2 regions of the Actinocorallia lasiicapitis genome follow, and region 2 is predicted to be linked to the other one. Evidence: predicted binding sites of a transcription regulator. Region 2 holds the regulator's gene; the other holds the start of a gene.
The links. Region 2 encodes LexA, which represses DNA repair genes until DNA is damaged. Its sites were predicted from a motif close to TCGAACANNTGTTCGA; they were not measured.
Positions count from the first base shown of each region.

Region 1: ACYVE7_RS18650 (SAV_6107 family HEPN domain-containing protein) is a predicted target of LexA. The motif match lies at 3,765-3,780, and genes of this name have one in related genera.

Region 1 is NZ_BAAGZI010000161.1:5,025-11,674, forward strand. It holds gene ACYVE7_RS18610 (helix-turn-helix domain-containing protein) at 1-405, shown strand, start outside; gene ACYVE7_RS18615 (DUF397 domain-containing protein) at 402-593, shown strand; gene ACYVE7_RS18620 (hypothetical protein) at 610-1,101, shown strand; gene ACYVE7_RS18625 (hypothetical protein) at 1,193-1,498, shown strand; gene ACYVE7_RS18630 (hypothetical protein) at 1,516-1,857, opposite strand; gene ACYVE7_RS18635 (Fic family protein) at 1,922-2,680, opposite strand; gene ACYVE7_RS18640 (ArsC/Spx/MgsR family protein) at 2,708-3,070, opposite strand; gene ACYVE7_RS18645 (YbaK/EbsC family protein) at 3,097-3,561, opposite strand; gene ACYVE7_RS18650 (SAV_6107 family HEPN domain-containing protein) at 3,970-4,416, shown strand; gene ACYVE7_RS18655 (methylenetetrahydrofolate reductase) at 4,439-5,212, opposite strand; gene ACYVE7_RS18660 (MTH938/NDUFAF3 family protein) at 5,296-5,658, opposite strand; gene ACYVE7_RS18665 (YidB family protein) at 5,813-6,166, shown strand; gene ACYVE7_RS18670 (cysteine hydrolase family protein) at 6,270-6,650, shown strand, end outside.
Region 2 is NZ_BAAGZI010000038.1:2,130-13,549, reverse strand. It holds gene ACYVE7_RS07300 (glycosyltransferase family 2 protein) at 1-1,925, shown strand, start outside; gene ACYVE7_RS07295 (glycosyltransferase family 2 protein) at 1,922-3,364, shown strand; gene ACYVE7_RS07290 (PQQ-dependent sugar dehydrogenase) at 3,361-7,455, shown strand; gene lexA (transcriptional repressor LexA) at 7,526-8,200, opposite strand; gene ACYVE7_RS07280 (LysM peptidoglycan-binding domain-containing protein) at 8,387-8,674, shown strand; gene nrdR (transcriptional regulator NrdR) at 8,844-9,302, shown strand; gene ACYVE7_RS07270 (vitamin B12-dependent ribonucleotide reductase) at 9,430-11,420, shown strand, end outside.

The sequences.
Region 1 (6,650 bases), on a different contig from region 2:
GCCGCGCTCGACGAACGGCGCTCACTCCTCACCCGGGAAGCGCCACCTATCTCGTTTCTCTGGATCATTGATGAAGCGGTCCTGCGCCGCCCGGTCGGAGGCCGGAGAGTCATGGCCAGGCAATTGGACGCCTTGCTCGAATTCGTTGACGGCAGCCGTCACGAGCTGCGGGTTCAGCCATTCGACGTCGTCGCCTACGGCGGGATGCTCGGTTCGTTCTGGATCCTCACGCTTCCCGACCTGACCGAGGTCGTCTACCAGGAGGGGCCGGGAGTCGGTCAGGTGATCAGCTCACCGCTTGTTGTGGACGAGAACAAGATGCTGTTCGATCAAGTCATGTGTGAAGCAGCGCGTCGCGAAACCTCGCTGCAGATGATCAGTTGCGCGAGGGAGGCATTTTCATGACCCGAGAGCCCGAGTCCATCGCGGTCCGCTGGCGAAAGAGCAGCTACAGCGCGCAAGGCGGCGCGGACTGCGTTGAGGTGGCGGGATCGTCGGGGCGGGTGCTCGTGCGGGATTCGAAGAACCCGGCGGTCGGGATGCTGGCGTTGCGGCGGACCGCTTTCGCGGCGCTGGCCGAGGCCGTCCGGTAGGGAAGAGGGAAGTGCTGTGACGGACGGTCCGGAACTCTTCCGGGAGCGGACGCGGCCGCCGGTCTGGCTGACCGCGCTCCTCTCCGTCCTGCTGCTCGCGGTCCTGGTGCCGGTGCTGTGGGGCGTGTTCACCGAGGACGCACCCGGCCTCAGCAAGGCGCTGGCCACCGTGGTGAGCGTCGGTTCGCTGGCGGCGACGTTGTTCACCTACGGCTCCGTGTCCGTGCGCCGCACCGCCGTACGGATCGCGATCGTCCCTTTCTGGAAGAAGACGATCCCCCTCACCTCCGTGGCCCGCGCCGTCCGCACCACGGCCCGCCCCCTGGAGTTCGGCGGCTACGGCTACCGCATCAAACCCGGCAAACGCCGCGCCCTCATTCTCCGCCCAGGCCCCGCCATCCGCCTGGAAACCACCTCAGGCACCACCTACACCATCGGCACGTCCCAACCCGTAGAGTTCGCCGCTGCCCTCCGCAGGGCCGGAACCCCCGTCGACAGGGCCAACTGAACCCCCGCGCGAACGAAGAGGGCTCAAGCCAAGCCCATCGATCGGCGAGCCCGCCCCGCTCGCGCCCCCCCCAGCCAGGGAAAATCGCAGCATGGACGCCCGTATGCCACGCCGCTACCTCCCCGATGACGACCCGGCCATCACCGGAGAGGGCGTCCCCGACCAAATCCACGGGACGCCGCGCCCCGCCCACGGCACCATCTGGTACGGCGTCGCCGAACTAGCGGACGACCCCGACACCGCGACCTGGGAGGCAACCTGGGTCGACGACTTCCCCACCCCCGACACCACCGGAGCGACAACAGGCATCACCCGCTACGAGGGCCCCAAAACCAAGGTCCTCGCCTGGGTGGCCGCCCAGCCCGCCGCCGACAAAGTCCACCAGAACGACCGATGACCCTCCCCGTTCCGAGATCACCTGGGTCGAACTCGCCGTGCATCCGCCGCCCCCCGGCGATCCCTCGCCACGACGACCAGATCGATCTCGCCTTCGCCGTAGGCCCGGAGCAAGGCGCGTACCACCAGCCCGAACACGACTCCATCGTGGCTCGCCCGCCGCGCGGCGGCATCGTGCTCGCTCTGCCGATGCAACCAGAATTGGCGCGTCTGCACGAAGGCACGGCCGCTGCGGAACCCCGTTCCTTCACCGAGGTCGAGCAGACCCGCCCCGTAGAGCCGAGTCAGCGACTGTACGACCCATTGCACGGTGACGCGTTCCCTGCGCGCCCGCGACGCGGCCGGCCCGTACTCCACCATGACGCCCCAAGCTGTCGACCGGCCTGCCGTCACCATCAAGGCGACGCCCCGCCGTCGTCACCGCTCAGTACCCGGCGAATTCGGGGTGGCAGGAGAGCAGGAACGCGAACATCGGCGTCGCGTCACGGCTCAGGTAGAAGTCGGCCATGAGCGTGTTGAACTCCTGACGCCGACCTGCGGGAACACTGATGGCGTCGATCCCATGAGCCATCAGATGGCCGTTCATCATCGACCGGCCAGTGCGCTTGTTGCCGTCGAAATAGAACTGGCTGAGCGCGGCGAACAGAAAATAGGCGATCGCTCGCTCCGCGACGTCATCGATCTCTTCCAGCAACCACCCGACGCCCTCCGCGTGCAGTGCCTGTAGATTCCCGCCGCCCGGCTCGGTCGGCGGCGGCAGGTAGCGACCGCGCTCGCCCGAACTCACACCCGGCGTCAGGAGAACGGCCCCCTCACCGCGGAAAGCACCCGATTCGGGTGACTTGTCCCGCGTGGTGCTCGCGTGCAGGCGATCGGATACGGGCTTGTCCAGCGAGAACCTGTCGCCCGTGACGAGTTCGAGGAGCTCTCGGAAGGAGTCCGCGAGCGCCAGGACCTGCCGCTCGTCGCTGACCTTGCGGCCGCCGACCGTCACGCCGTCCATGAGGGTCTGCACTTCGGGATAGGTGAACGGATTGCCCTCCAACTGCGCGGCGTCCCAGACGAACTCCGGCATCGACCGCCGATACCACCAAGCGACCCGTTCCACGGAATGCGTGCCTATCGCGCGCAACGTCTCAGCGATGTTCGCCTGATCCCACCCGAACCCCAGTGGACTGTCCACGCGTCCCCTCAACGTAGGTGCGGTGCGCTACCCGGCTTGATCGCTGGTGAGGGCTTCGGTGAGGGATTCCTCGTCGCGGGCGATGTAGGCGCGGCCGTCGTCGGTGATGACGATCGGGCGTTGGAGGAGCGAGGGATGCGCGGCGAGCACCGCGATCCACGCGGCCCGGTCGCGGGGCGCGTTCTTCAGGTCGAGCTCCTTGGCGGCGGGCTCGGCCATCCGGGTGATGTCCCACGGCTCCACGCCCAGCTTGACCAGGACGGCCTCGATCTCCGCGGCGGTCGGAGCGTCCTCCAGGTAGCGGCGTTCGGTGTAGGCGACGCCCGCCTCGTCCAGAGCGGTCTTGGCGGTGCGCGACTTCGAGCACCGCGGGTTGTGCCAGATCTCCATACCGCCGACTCTAGCGAGCGGCACCGTCAGCCGACCTCGGCGGCGGTCCCCTCGGTGAGCCGCAGCAGCTCGTCATAGCTGGTCGGGAAAACAGTGTGGGGGTGGCCGGCCGCCGCCCACACGACGTCATGGCGGGCGAGCCACACATCGACCAGGGTCCGCAGCGGAGCCGGATGGCCGAGCGGCGCGACCCCGCCGATCGGCTGGCCCGTGGCCTCACGGACGAACTCCGGAGTGGCCCGCTTGACCTCGCTCGCCCCGACGATCGCCGCGACGAGCTGGGTGTCGACGCGGTGGGCGCCGCTCGTCAGGACCAGCAGAGGAACCCCGTCGGCGGCGAAGACGAGGCTGTTGGCGATCGCCCCGACCGGGCAGCCGAGCTGGTCGGCGGCCTCCTGCGCGGTCCGCGCCGAATCCGGCAGCTCCACGATCTTCCCGGACGCTCCGAGCTCGGCCAGCACCACGGCGACGGCCTCGGCGTTCACATGCATGAACCGACCCTAGCGCGCCGAGATCGCCACGAGGGAGGGGTTTTCGACCACCCCGATCGCTGTCCGGACAGCCGCCCGTACCTTCCCGACGCGGTTTTGTCAGACCCGTTTGTTCTACTCGTAGTACCCGGTTGAGCTGGGGCTGCGACACGTCGATCGAACACGTTGACGAATGAAGTGGCGTCAGGTTTACTGGGGACATGTCGAACCGGTGTTCGACATGGTGCGGGACTCGCGGCCCGCATCTCGGGCACAAAGGCGAGCTGGAGGCAGCGCAATCCGCCAACTCGCTCCGGCCCGGGCAGGGGGAGGGGAAGCCCTTTGCCCGGGTCGGTCACCCCGGGAGCGAACGCGAGGTTCGTCCCAGGTGGAGCCAGCCGGCCCCGCTTGGCCATAAGGAGGCCAGCTATGACCGTGCACCCCATGCCCCCCACCCCCACTCCCACCAGGCGCGCCGCCCCGACGGCACAGAGCGCGCTGCGCGTCTCCCGTCAGCTCCTCGCCGACGCCACCGACTCCACCCACCCCGGGGTCCGTTACGCCACCGCCCATGTCGCGGCGCTCCGCGCGGCCGCCGCCGTCCTGGCCGTCCGCGAATCCGCCCGGCAGACTCCGCGCCGAGGCAAGCCGCTGACGGCTTGGGCCCGGCTCACCGCCGCCGAACCCCTGCTCTCGGAGTGGGCCGCCTTCTTCGCCGCCGGAGCCGACAAGCGCGCCGCCGCCGAAGCCGGCCTCCCCAACGCCGTCACCCCCTCCGAGGCCGACGACCTCCTCCACGACGTGGGCATCTTCATCGCCCTCGTCGAGGACACCCTCGGCATCTCCACCCAGCAGTCCCTCCCTCTGACGGGTTGACCGCCCCGCCCGCCCTGGAGCCCTAGCCGAAGTCGGGTTCGAGGAGGGCGGCGAGGCGGCGGTAGCGGCTGACGGGGATGAGGTGGACGCCGTCGAAGGCGCCAGAGTCGCGGAGCGCCAGCACCTGGGCGTGCGCGGCGTGGACCCCGGCGTCCGGATCGGCGGCGACCGCGTCAACGAGGCAGGCGGGGATGGTGATGTCGGGGATCGCGGCGGCCAGGTTCGCGGCCATCGCGGGGCTCGCCAGAACCATGACCCCCGCGTAGACCTTGGCGGGCGTGGTGAGCGAGTCACGCCAGCGCAGCAGGGCGTCCAGGTCGTAGCCGACCTGCGCGAACACGAAGTCGGCGGACTGCTTGAACGACGGCAGCGGCCGCAGACCTGAGGCGACCCCCAGCCGGAACGGCGCGACGCCCGCGAACGCCGGATCCTCGGTGGCCGCACGCGCCTCCTCCAGCATCGTCCGGACGTTCAGATCGCCGGTCCTGTTCCCCGAAGTCGGCTTGTCGCCGTACACGAACAGGAACCGCTCCACGCCGTACGCGGCGGCCGTCAGCAGATCCCGCCGGAAGCCGAGCAGATTGCGGTCGCGCGAGTTCAGGCAGGCGATCCCCCGCGCCCCCATCGCCTGCACCTCGTGCGCCACCGCGACACTCGACACCGTCGCCCGCCCGATGTGGTTGTCAGGAATCAGAAACGACCCGGCGACCCCACTGAGCACACCGATCTGCTGCCGCACCCGCTTCAGATCGGGACGGGTAGGCGGCTCGATCTCACAAATGATCTCAAAGGACATCCACCCACGCTAACGAGCGCCGAAGCCCACCCCACGGGCCAATCCGAGGGCCAATCAGCGCCGTCCGCGAGAGGTGGGGTGGGTCAGCAGGTGGAGTGAAAGAGGCCGCCGACGCGGGTGGTCGCGATGAGCGAGTTGTAGAGGGCGACCGCGGCACGCGTCTCGAGGTGATGGAAGGGGACTTCGGCGTCTTCGAGCAGGGCGAAGGTCTCGGGCATGGTCTGGAGGACCTCGTCCATGCCCTTGGACAGGACGACCGTTTCAGCGCCCAGGTCAAGGAGCGCCTGGACCTCGGCTGGTGTGATGCCGGGGGAATGGCGGGTGCCGTGCACGGCCCAGTCCCAAGAGTGGCCGCCGCCCGGGTAGAGGACGAGGTCCTTAGCGGGTGGAAGGCCCGCGGCCTCCAGGCGCCCCCAGGACAGATGGGTGATTTCAGGCGAGTCCATGGTCGCCGAGCCTAAGTGAAGTCCGGCTCTCCGGGAGCGGCAGGCTGCGCAACGAGCGGGGAGATGGCGTCGCGGGCCATCCGAGGGCCAATCCAGGCTGTTGGGAGGGGTGGGGTTTAGGGTGGTTTGGGGGTTTTGTCTCTAGGGTCGTGTCATGGACATCCAGAAGATTCTCGGCTATGCCAACGATCCCAAGGTCCAGCAGATGATGAAGTCGGTCGTCGCGAACGGCAGTGTGCAGGACCTGCTGTCCAAACTCGGCGGCAGCGGGCTGCAGAACCAGGTCAACTCGTGGATCGGCAAGGGCGAGAACGAGCCGATCACCGCGCAGCAGGTCGAGAGCGCGCTCGGCGAGGAGCAGCTCGGCAAGGTCGCGCAGGAGGCGGGCATGTCGCCGCGCCAGGCCGCCAGCGACCTCGCCCAGACCCTGCCCGACGTCGTCGACAAGGCCACCCCGGACGGCAAGGCCGACGACCTCGGCAAGGTGCTGTCCGGCCTCTTCAAGTGAGCCGCCGCCGAACCGCCGCGCTCCGGTCCCGCTGACCGGATCGTTCCGCCGCCAGGCCCGAACGTGCCTGTCCCCGCGGCCAGGGGACGGGCACGATCGAGGCATGAGAGCACATATCGTGATCGACGTCCAGGAATCGTTCCGCCAGCTCGACCTGTGGCCGCAGACCTCCGAGCCGAAGATCGTCGAGAAGGTGAACGCGCTGGTCGACGGCGCCAGAGAGCGCGGCGACCTGGTCGTCTGGGTGCTGCACGCCGAGGACGACCCCGGCAGCCCGTTCCACCGCGACGGCGGGCACGTCCGGCTGATCGACGGCCTGGAGGCCGCCGAAGGCGAGCCGGTCGTCGTCAAGTCGTCCCACAACGCGTTCACCACCACGAACCTGCACCAGCTCCTCACGGCGCGGGGCGTCCGGGAGGTGACGATCTCCGGCATCCGCACCGAGCAGTGCTGCGAGACGACCGCCCGAGTCGCCTCCGACCTG
Region 2 (11,420 bases):
AGTTCCTCGACGTGCGGCGGGCCGAGCGCGCGGACGCCGTGATCGGCTACAGGCGGGAACGGGCGGACCCGCTGATCCGCGTGATCAACGCCAAGCTCTGGAAGACCCTGTGCCGGGTCACCCTGCGCACCAGGACCCGCGACATCGACTGCGCCTACAAGCTCATCGACCGGAACCTGCTCGACGGGGTGGAGCTGAACGGCGAGGCCGCCGCGATCTCCCCCGAGCTGCTGTCAAGGATCTCCACCGGCCGGACCAGGATCGTGGAGCACCCCGTCGAGCACCACCCGCGGCTGCACGGCAGCCCGACGGGTGCCTCTCCGAAGGTGATCCTGCGCTCCCTGCTCAGCCTGGCCGGGGTCTACCGGGACCTGGTCCGCGACGGCCACCGCTGGCGCCGCACCAGACGGCTGCTCAGCCCGAAGGACCGGGCGGCCACCGCCGTGGTGCTCGTCGCGACGCTCCTGTCGGGCATCGCGTTCGCGCACTATCTGCGGCAGGGCACGATCCTCGCCTATAGCGACGCGCTCTCGCATCTCATGATCTCGCGCCGGGTGCTGTTCAGCCCGACGGCGGGCGCCGCCCAGCTCGGCGGGGTCTGGCTGCCGCTGCCGCACCTGCTCACCCTGCCGTTCGTCTGGATGGAGGACCTCTACCAGTCGGGTACGGCAGGCTCCCTGGTCTCGATGGCGTCCTACGTCGTGACGGCCAGATACCTGTACGGCATCGCCAAGGAGATGGGCGGCAGCAAGTTCGCCGGAGTGGCGGCGGCCGCCATGTTCATGGCCAACGCCAACGTGCTCTACCTGCAGAGCACGCCCATGACCGAGACCCTGCTGTTCGCCTGCCTCGCCGCGACGGTCTACCACCTGCAGGAGTGGTGCCGGCACGGCGGCTACGCGCAGCTGGCGCTGGCCTCACTGGCGATGGCGGCGGCCACCCTGACCCGTTATGAGGGCTGGGTGCTCTGCCTGGCGGTGACGGCCGTCGTCGCGTACGCCGCGCTGCGCAAGCATCGTGGATACTCGCCGACCGAGTCGCACGTGCTGTTCTTCGGCGTCGTCGGCTACGCGGGCATCTTCGTCTGGCTGGGCTGGAACGCTGTGATCTTCAGGGATCCGCTGTACTGGCAGAGCGGCGAGTACGCCAAGCCGTCGCTGTGGGTGTCGGCCGCCGACAAGACGATCGGCGACCTCCAGGCGTCGGTCCAGACCTACCTCATCGCGGTGCGCGACGAGATCGGCTACGTCGGGATCGGGCTGGCGCTCGCCGGGCTCGCGCTCTACGCGTGGCGCAACGGCTTCCGGGTCTCCCGGGTCGCGCCGTACACGCTGCTGGTGTTCCTGCCGTTCTTCGTCTACGCGCTCTACTCGGGCCAGCGCCCGCTGCACGTCGAGGAGATCCAGGGCGACTCCTACAACGTGCGGTTCGGCCTGATCATGGTCCTGGCGGCATCGGTGTTCGCTGGTTATCTGGCGACCCTGCTGAAGGCGAAGGCCGCGCGGGCGGCCCTGGCCGTCGCGGCCGCGGCCTCCGTGCTGTTCCTGCCGGGCACGGCCGCGCTGGCCGAGGCCGTCTCCTTCCAGAAGGGCGGCGACAACCAGCGCACCGAGGCCGCCTCCCGGTGGCTGCGCGAGAACTACGACGGCGGCCTGGTGCTCTGGGAGAACTTCGGCAACGAGGTCGCGGTGTTCCAGTCCCGAGTGCCGACCAGCGACATCGTCTACGAGGCGTCCTACCAGGTCTGGGAGAAGTCGCTGGCCGACCCGCTGGCCCATCACATCCGCTGGATCTACGTGCGGACCAAGCCGGGCGCGCAGGACACGGTCTGCCTGTCGCTGTGCGGCGGCGAGAAGCTCCGGCTCGACTACGACCTCGTGTTCTCCGACCCCTACCAGCAGATCTACCGCGAGAAGGACAAATGAAGATCGAGGAGATCCCGGACGACCTGAGCGCCCGGCGCCTGCTCAGCGGCGGCCAGGCCGTCTTCGGCGGGGCCTTGCTGGTCCTGCTCTGCGGCTGGATCGGCTGGCGTCTGTCGGCCGGCGACGTGGAAGCGCTCAAGACCCTCGGGCAGGGGTTCGTCGCCTTCGTGACCATCGTGTACGTGCTCGTCATCGGGTTCAAGCTGGCGATGGTGACGCGTGCCTGGGGCGCTCCGGTGCTGCGGTTCTTCGAGGAGGAGGTACGAGCGATCCCCGAGCACGCGCTGCCCGTCTACACCATCCTCGTGCCGCTCTACCGCGAGGCCGAGGTGATGCACCATCTGATCGGCCGGCTGTCGCGGATGGACTACCCGGCGGACAAGATGCAGGTGCTGCTGCTCGTCGAGGAGGACGACGACGAGACCAGGAACGCGCTGCCCGACCTGCCGCCGCAGTTCGAGGTCGTGGTGATCCCGCCGTCGCAGCCGCGGACCAAGCCCAAGGCCTGCAACGTTGGCCTGACGGTCGCCCGCGGCGAGTTCTGCGTGATCTACGACGCGGAGGACCGGCCCGACCCCGACCAGCTGCGCAAGGCCGTCCTGGCGTTCCGGCGGCTGCCGGACCGGGTGGTGTGCGTCCAGGCCGAGCTGCAGTATTTCAACCCCTGGACCAACTGGCTGACGCGGTGCTTCGCCGCCGAGTACGCCACGAACTTCAGCCTGTCGCTGCGCGGTCTCGACCGCTACCGGATGCCGATCCCGCTCGGCGGCACCAGCAACCACTTCCGCACCGACGCCCTCCGCCAGCTCGGCGCGTGGGACCCGTTCAACGTCACCGAGGACGCCGACCTCGGGATCCGGATCGCCCGCCGTGGCTGGGACGTCCGGATGATGGTCTCGGTGACCGAGGAGGAGGCCAACAGCCGCCTCGGCAACTGGATCCGGCAGCGCAGCCGCTGGATCAAGGGGTACATCCAGACCTGGCTCGTGCACACGCGCCATCCGTGGCGGCTCTACCGCGAGCTGGGGCTGCGCCGGTTCATCGCCTTCCATCTGACCTTCGGGTTCTCGATCTTCACCGTGCTGGTGAACCCGATCTTCTGGGCGATGGCTCTGCTGTACCTGACCACGGGCACCCAGTACGTCGAGGTGCTGTTCCCCACCGCGACGCTCTACGCCGGCGTGACCACGATGATCATCGGCAACTTCATGATGATGTACTGCATGATGACCGGCTGCATGGAGCGTGGCCTGCACCGGGCCGTCCGCGCCATGCTGACCATCCCTCTCTACTGGGGGCTGATGAGCGTCGCCGCCTACAAGGCGGTCATCCAGCTGATCCGGCCGAGCAAGCGGCACTTCTGGGAACTCACCGAGCACGGTCTCGTCGACCACGAACCCGAACCCCTCCCCGCGAGAGACCCGGTCCCCGCTCCATGAGACGTCTGTTTTCCTTTCTGCTGCCGATCCTGCTCACCCTGACGACGGTCGTCGTCCTGGCGCGGCCCGCAGGGGCCGCGCCCCCCGCCGAGTTCGACAAGGCGACCGTCGCCACCGGGCTCGACACCCCGACGGACTTCCGGTTCACCCCTGACGGCCGGATCCTGATCGCCGAGCAGCACGGCGCCATCAGGCTCTACAAGAACGGGGCGCTCCAGACCGCGCCGATGGTCACGCTGAGCACCTGGGCGGCCGACGAGCGCGGTCTGCTCGGGTTGGAGATCGACCCGGCGTTCGCGACCAACGGCTACGTCTACGCCGCCTACACGCACGCCGACAACTACGACCGGCTCAGCCGGTTCACCGTCACCGGCGACACGATCAGCGCCGCCTCCGAGCTGGTACTGCTCAAGTCCGACCAGGTCGCGCAGGTCTTCCACCACGGCGGCGAGGTGCGGTTCGGGCCCGACGGCAAGCTCTACTGGGGCCTCGGGATGAACCTTTACAACCCGAACTCCCAGAACCTCAACTCGATCCACGGCAAGATCCTGCGGATCAACCCCGACGGTACGGTCCCCGCGGACAACCCCTTCGTGGGCACTCCGGGGGCGAAGCCGGCCATCTGGGCCTACGGGCTGCGCAACCCGTTCCGGTTCGACATCGTGCCGGACGGGCCGAACGCCGGGAAGATCCTGGCCGGGGACGTCGGCGGGTCGAACTACGAGGAGCTGGATCTCGTCACCAAGGGCGGCAACTACGGGTGGGCCGAGGCCGAAGGGCCCTGCGCGGGCTGCGGATTCATCGATCCCGTCTTCGCCTACCCGCACACCGCGCCGCCGGCGAACGCCGGATCCATCACCAGCGTCGCGGTCTATACGGGAACCACTTTCCCGAGCGAATTCCAGCAACATGTCGTGTTCTACGCCGACTACACGCTCGGGTTCATTAAATACCTGGAAATGGATCATGAATACTCGAGCGTGATCGAGGAACACGATTTCGATCTCGACGCCGGGACCCCGGTGAAGCTGGCCGTCGGGCCCGACGGCAACCTCTACCAGCTGAACATCTTCCCCGGCGAGCTGTTCAAGATCTCGCTGTCCGGCGGGAACCGCGCGCCGGTCGCGAACGCCGCCGCGACCCCGTCCGACGGGCTCGCGCCGCTGGCCGTCGCCTTCTCCTCGGCCGGCTCCGCCGACCCGGACGGCACCCCGCTGACCTACCTCTGGGACTTCAAGGACGGCTCCACCTCCACCGAGCCGAACCCGTCGCACACCTTCACCGCGACCGGCTCGTTCCCCGTCACCCTGACGGTCAGCGACGGCGCCAAGACCGGGACGGCGACGGTGCCCGTCACGGTCGGCAACCGAAGACCGACCGGAACGATCACCTCACCGGTCGACGAGGCCAAGTACAACGCCGGCGACGTCATCTCCTACTCGGCCACCGGCACCGACCCCGAGGACGGCACCCTCCCGGCGAGCGCCTACTCCTGGTCAGTGATCTTCCACCACGCCGACCACATCCATCCGTTCCTCGGCCCGGTCAACGGCGTCAAGAACGGCACCTTCACGATCCCGCGGAACGCCGACAACCTGGACACCACCTGGTACGAGATCAAGCTGACCGTCACCGACGCGGGCGGCCTCACCCACACCTCCTCGGTCGACGTGAAGCCGAACCTCGTCACGCTGACCTTCAACGCCACCCCGGCGGGCGCGAAGTACACGATCGACGGCATTCCCTTCACCGGCGCCCACACCGAGCAGGCCGTCGTCGGCGTGGACCGGGTGCTCGGCGCGCCGTCCCAGACGATCGGCGGCACGCCGTACGTGTTCGGCTCGTGGAGCGACGGCGGCACGGCCACCCACACCGTCCGCACCCCGGCCGCCGACACCGCCTACACGGTCGCCTACACCGAGGTCACCCAGCCGCCCGCGCCCTGGACCAGCACCGACATCGGCGCGCGCACCCAACAGGGCTCGACCTCCTACAACGCCGGCACCTTCACCGTCACCGGCCACGGCAACGACATCTGGGGCGACACCGACGAGTTCCGCTTCGTCCACCAGCCGCTCAACGGCGATGGATCGATCATCGCCAGGCTGACGTCGCAGACGAACACCGCCGGCTGGGCCAAGGCCGGCATCATGATCAAGGAGACGGCCACTGAGGGCGCCAAGTACGCCGCGGTCGCCGCCACGCCGGCCCACGGCATGCACTTCCAGTTCAACTTCACCGGGGACTCGGGCGAGAACGCCTACACCTTCCCCAACGGCTGGATGAAGCTGACCCGCACCGGCAACCTGTTCACCGCCTACAAGTCGCCGGACGGGGTCGCCTGGACCCCCATCGGCACCACGACCCTGTCCATGGCGGCCAACGTCAAGGTCGGGCTGTTCGTGTCGGCGCACGAGCTGAACCTGCCCGACACGGCCACCTTCGACAACGTGTCCGTGGTCGGCGATGGGTCGGCCGGCGCGCCGCCCTCGCCCTGGCAGCGGGTCGACCTCGGAGGGGCCGTCCCCGCGGGCTCGGCCACCTACACCAACGGCTCGTTCACCGTGAAGGGCGCGGGCAGCGACATCTGGGGCACCGCCGATCAGGCGTCCTATCTGTGGCAGCCTCTCGCAGGCGACGGCACGATCACCACTCGGGTGGCGTCGCAGACCAACACCTCCGACTGGGCCAAGGCCGGTGTCATGGTGAAGGCGGGGACCGCGACCGGAGCGCCGTACGCGGCGCTGATGACCACGCCGGGCCACGGCCAGGCGCTCCAGTGGAACTTCAACCAGTCCACCGGCGCGGGAACGGCCACCGGGCCCGTCTGGCTGAGGCTCGTGCGGCGCGACACCACCGTCACGGCCTTCACCTCGCCCGACGGGACGGCCTGGACCCAGCGGGGCACCGCGACCGTCGCGCTCGGCACCTCGGCCACCGTGGGGCTGTTCGTCTGCTCCCACAACGGCGGGACGCTCGGCACCGGGGTCTTCGACCAGGTCAGCGTCACCACCGACACCCAGTGGGTGCAGGAGGACATCGGCGGGCCCGCCCTCGCCGGCGACTCCTCGGTGAGCGGCTCCCTGATCACCGCCACCGGCTCGGGCGGCGACGTGTGGAACGACGTCGACCAGGCCAGATACGTGCACCAGTCGCTGTCCGGCGACGGCACCGTGGTCGCGCATCTCACCGGGCAGACCGGCGGCGACCCAGAATGGGCCAAGGCCGGGATCGTGATCAAGAGCGCGGCCACCTCGCTGTCGCCGTACGTCACCCTGTCCAGATCCACCGGCCACGGCGTCCACCTCCAGGCCAACAACGGGCTGTTCGACGCGGCGGGCAGCACAACGCCCACCGCGGACGTCTGGCTGAAGCTCGTCAGGGCGGGGGACACCTTCACCGGCTGGGAGTCGCCCGACGGCGTCACCTGGACCAGGGTCGGCTCGGTGACCAGGACCCTGGCCGCGGGGGCCAGAGCGGGCGTGTTCGTCACCTCGCACGACAACGGCAGCCTCTCCACGGCCACCTTCACCGACGTCAGCGTGGCTCCACGGCCCGCCAGCGGCCTGCCCGCCGGGTGGGCGCACCAGGACGTCGGCCCGGTCGGCCTGGCCGGCAACGCCTATCTGGACGGCCGCACCTACGTCGTCACCGGCGGCGGAGCGGACATCTGGGGCACCGCCGACCAGTTCCACTACGCCTACCGGTCGCTGCCGGGCGACGGCAGCATCGTGGCCAGGATCGTCACCCAGGAGAACACCTCGCCCTGGGGCAAGGCCGGCGTCATGATCAAGCAGTCGACGACGGCGGGCTCGGCGTACGCCGCGCTGATGCTCACCCCGGAGAACGGGCTCAACCTGCAGACGGGCTTCAACACGAACGTGGGCGGGGGAGCGGCCACAGCCCCCGTCTGGGTGCGGCTGACCCGGTCGGGCTCCGTGGTGTCGGCCTACCGGTCGGCTGACGGGGAGACCTGGACCCTCGTCGGCACGGCCACCGTCACGGGCGCCGCGACCATCGGGTTGTTCTCCTGCGCCCACGACAACGGCAAGACCTCCACCACCACGTTCGACGGGGTGGTGGTCAGCTAGCCGGGAAACGCCCGGGCCCCCGCGATCGGTGATCGCGGGGGCCCGGCTACGTTCCGCCGCTGGGTGTCGCTCAGATCTTGCGCAGCACCGCGACGACCTTGCCCAGCACGCTGGAGGAGTCGCCGGGGATGGGCTCGTAGGCCGAGTTCTGCGGGATCAGCCAGACATGGCCGTCCTTGCGCTTGAAGGTCTTGACCGTGGCCTCGCCGTCGATCATCGCGGCGACGATGTCGCCGTTGTCGGCGTCGGGCTGCTGCCGGACCACGACCCAGTCGCCGTCGGCGATGGCGGCCTCGATCATCGAGTCGCCCTGGACCTTCAGCAGGTAGTGCTCGCCCTCGCCGACCAGCTGCTTGGGCAGGGTGAAGATGTCCTCGACCGACTCCTCGGCGAGGATCGGGCCGCCCGCGGCGATCCGGCCGACCAGCGGCACGAACGCGGGGGTCGGGCCCTCGCTGTACTCGTCGTCCGTGACCACGGGACGGGCGCCGCCGGGGCCGCGCACCTCCACGGCGCGCGGACGGTTCGCGTCGCGCCGGAGGTAGCCCTTGCGCTGCAGCGTGCGCAGCTGGTGCGAAACGCTGGACGTGCTGGTCAGCCCGACGGCCTCGCCGATCTCCCGCATCGACGGCGGGTAACCCCGCCGCTGGACGGAGTCCCGGATCACCTCGAGCACCATCCGCTGGCGCTGGGTGAGACCGCTCTCGTCCAGGGGTCCGTCGGGCGTCTCCGAGACCTTGCTCATGGCGCCTTCGCCTCCTGTCTCGTTGTGTACAGCGATTGGGGTGGTGTCTCGTGCACACAGAACGTTATCGCCTCGGCGACCAATGATCAAACAATTGTTCGAGATTGGTGCTGGCGTTTTACGGCTCCCATGCGCTAGAACATCGTACATCTGTTCTATCGAATAGCTATTCGAAGAGGTGGCGTGATGGGGGAGCGGCAGCCGGTCAGGCTCACCCGGCGGGGGCGGGTCGTCGTGGTGGGGTTCGCGGTGTTCGTCGTGCTCGGGCTCGGTGCGGGCGGACGGGTGGCGTTCGCCGGCGGCGGCGAGGGCCGTTCGGGGACCGTCGTGGTCGAGCCCGGTGACACGCTGTGGAGCATCGCGTCGAGCGCCGAGCCCCATGCGGATCCGCGGCTGGTGATCGAGCGGATCATCAAGCTCAACGGACTGCCCGGGGTGATCATCGAGCCTGGTCAGGAGCTGATTCTGCCCTGAGAATCCCGCGACACGCCGGACGGCCCCGGTGTGACAAGGCTCTATTGCGGGGAAGGCCGGTTCGGCTTGCGTAGCGGGTGGCGGAGCTCTAGGTTTAGACCACAACATCTAGTAGTTACAGAGATGTAGTTCGCCACAGGTTGTGTTGTCGGAAGGCAGGAGAAGGAAGATGCACTGTCCGTTCTGCCGCAACACCGACAGCCGGGTCATCGACAGCCGCTCGACCGAGGACGGGGCCGCCATCCGGCGCCGCCGCTCGTGCCCGGAGTGCGGCAAACGATTCACCACTCAGGAGAGCGTGCTCCAGATGGTGGCCAAGCGCAGCGGGGTCACCGAGCCGTTCCTCCGGGAGAAGATCATCGCCGGGGTGCGCAGGGCCTGTCAGGGCCGCCCGGCCGACGAGGATGCGCTGGCCCTGCTGGGCCAGAAGGTCGAGGAGGCCATCCGGGCGACCGGAGCCGCCGAGATCCAGTCCCACGAGATCGGACTGGCGATCCTGGGACCTTTGCAGGAGCTGGACGAAGTCGCCTACCTGCGATTCGCCTCCGTCTACCGGGGGTTCGAGTCGCTCGAGGACTTCGAGAAGGAGATCGACGCCCTGCGGAGGGTGGCGTCCGAGCCGGAATGAGGAAGCCGGCGCGAACGCTGTAACCGACACGAGCAACCAAGAACCGAAACGCCCCGAACGTGTGGTCGCCCGGCCACGCGGTCGTCCGGGCGTTATCAGCCATGTGTTGAGAGCTGGGGGAAGAACTATGACGGAGACGGTCAGCGGGCCGGCTCGGGGCAAGGCGCGCCGCAAGGGTCTGAAGATGCAGCGGATCTTCACCAAGCCCGGCGTGCACCCCTATGACGAGATCAGCTGGGAGCGTCGTGACGTCGTCATGACCAACTGGCGCGACGGGTCCGTCAACTTCGAGCAGCGGGGCGTCGAGTTCCCCGCCTTCTGGTCGGTCAACGCCGCCAACATCGTCACCACCAAGTACTTCCGCGGCGCCGTCGGCACCGCGCAGCGCGAGGTCTCGCTCAAGCAGCTCATCGACCGCGTCGTCGACGTCTACACCCGCACCGGGGTGGAGCAGGGCTACTTCGCCTCCGACGAGGACGCCGAGATCTTCGAGCACGAACTGAAGTACGCGCTCGCCCACCAGGTGTTCAGCTTCAACTCGCCGGTCTGGTTCAACGTCGGCACGAAGTCGCCGCAGCAGGTCAGCGCCTGCTTCATCCTCTCCGTGGACGACCAGATGGAGTCGATCCTGGAGTGGTACAAGGAAGAGGGCGTGATCTTCAAGGGCGGCTCGGGCTCGGGGGTCAACCTCTCGCGCATCCGCTCGTCCAAGGAACTGCTGTCCTCCGGCGGCACCGCCAGCGGCCCCGTCTCGTTCATGCGCGGCGCCGACGCCTCCGCCGGAACCATCAAGTCGGGCGGCGCGACCCGCCGCGCGGCCAAGATGGTCGTCCTGGACGTCGACCACCCCGACATCGCCGAGTTCATCCAGACCAAGGCGCGGGAAGAGGACAAGATCCGCGCCCTGCGCGACGCCGGCTTCGACATGGACCTGGGCGGCAAGGACATCGTGTCCGTGCAGTACCAGAACGCCAACAACTCGGTCCGGGTCTCGGACGAGTTCATGCACGCCGTCGAGGTCGACGGCGAGTTCGGGCTGCGCGGCCGCCTCAACGGCGAGATCATCGAGACCGTCCGCGCCAAGGACCTGTTCCGGTTGATGGCACAGGCCGCTTGGGAGTGCGCCGACCCCGGCATCCAGTACGACGACACGATCAACGACTGGCACACCTCGCCGGAGTCGGGCCGGATCACCGCGTCCAACCCCTGCTCGGAGTACCTGCACCTGGACAACTCCTCGTGCAACCTCGCCTCGATCAACCTGCTGAAGTTCCTGAAGGCCGACGACACCTTCGACATCGAGCCGTTCCGCAAGCTGGTCGAGCTGATCATCACCGCGATGGACATCTCGATCACCTTCGCCGACTTCCCGACCGAGAAGATCACCGAGACCACCCGGGCCTTCCGCCAGCTCGGCATCGGCTACGCCAACCTCGGCGCGCTGCTCATGGCCACCGGCCACGCCTACGACTCCGAAGGCGGCCGCGCCATCGCCGCGGCGATCACCTCGCTGATGACCGGTACCGCCTACCGCCGCTCCGCTGAGCTGGCCGGGGCCGTCGGCGTCTACGACGGGTACGCCCGCAACGCCGAAAGCCACAAGCGCGTCATGCGCAAGCACGCCGCCGCCAACGACGAGATCCGCGCGCTCGACGGGATGGACCGGGCGATTCTCGCCGAGGCCACCCGCGAGTGGGAGGCGTGCCTCAAGCTCGGCGAGAAGAACGGCTACCGCAACGCGCAGGCGTCGCTGCTCGCGCCGACCGGCACCATCGGCCTGATGATGGACTGCGACACCACCGGCATCGAGCCCGACCTGGCGCTGAAGAAGTTCAAGAAGCTCGTCGGCGGCGGCTCCATGGAGATCGTCAACCACACGGTGCCGCGTGCGCTGCGCAACCTCGGCTACCAGGGCGAGCAGGTCGAGGCGATCGTCGAGTACATCGCCGAGCACGGCCACGTCGTCGACGCGCCCGGCCTCAAGCGCGAGCACTACGAGGTGTTCGACTGCGCGATGGGCGAGCGGTCGATCAGCCCGATGGGCCACGTGCGGATGATGGCGGCGGCCCAGCCGTTCCTGTCCGGCGCGATCTCCAAGACGGTCAACATGCCGGAGAC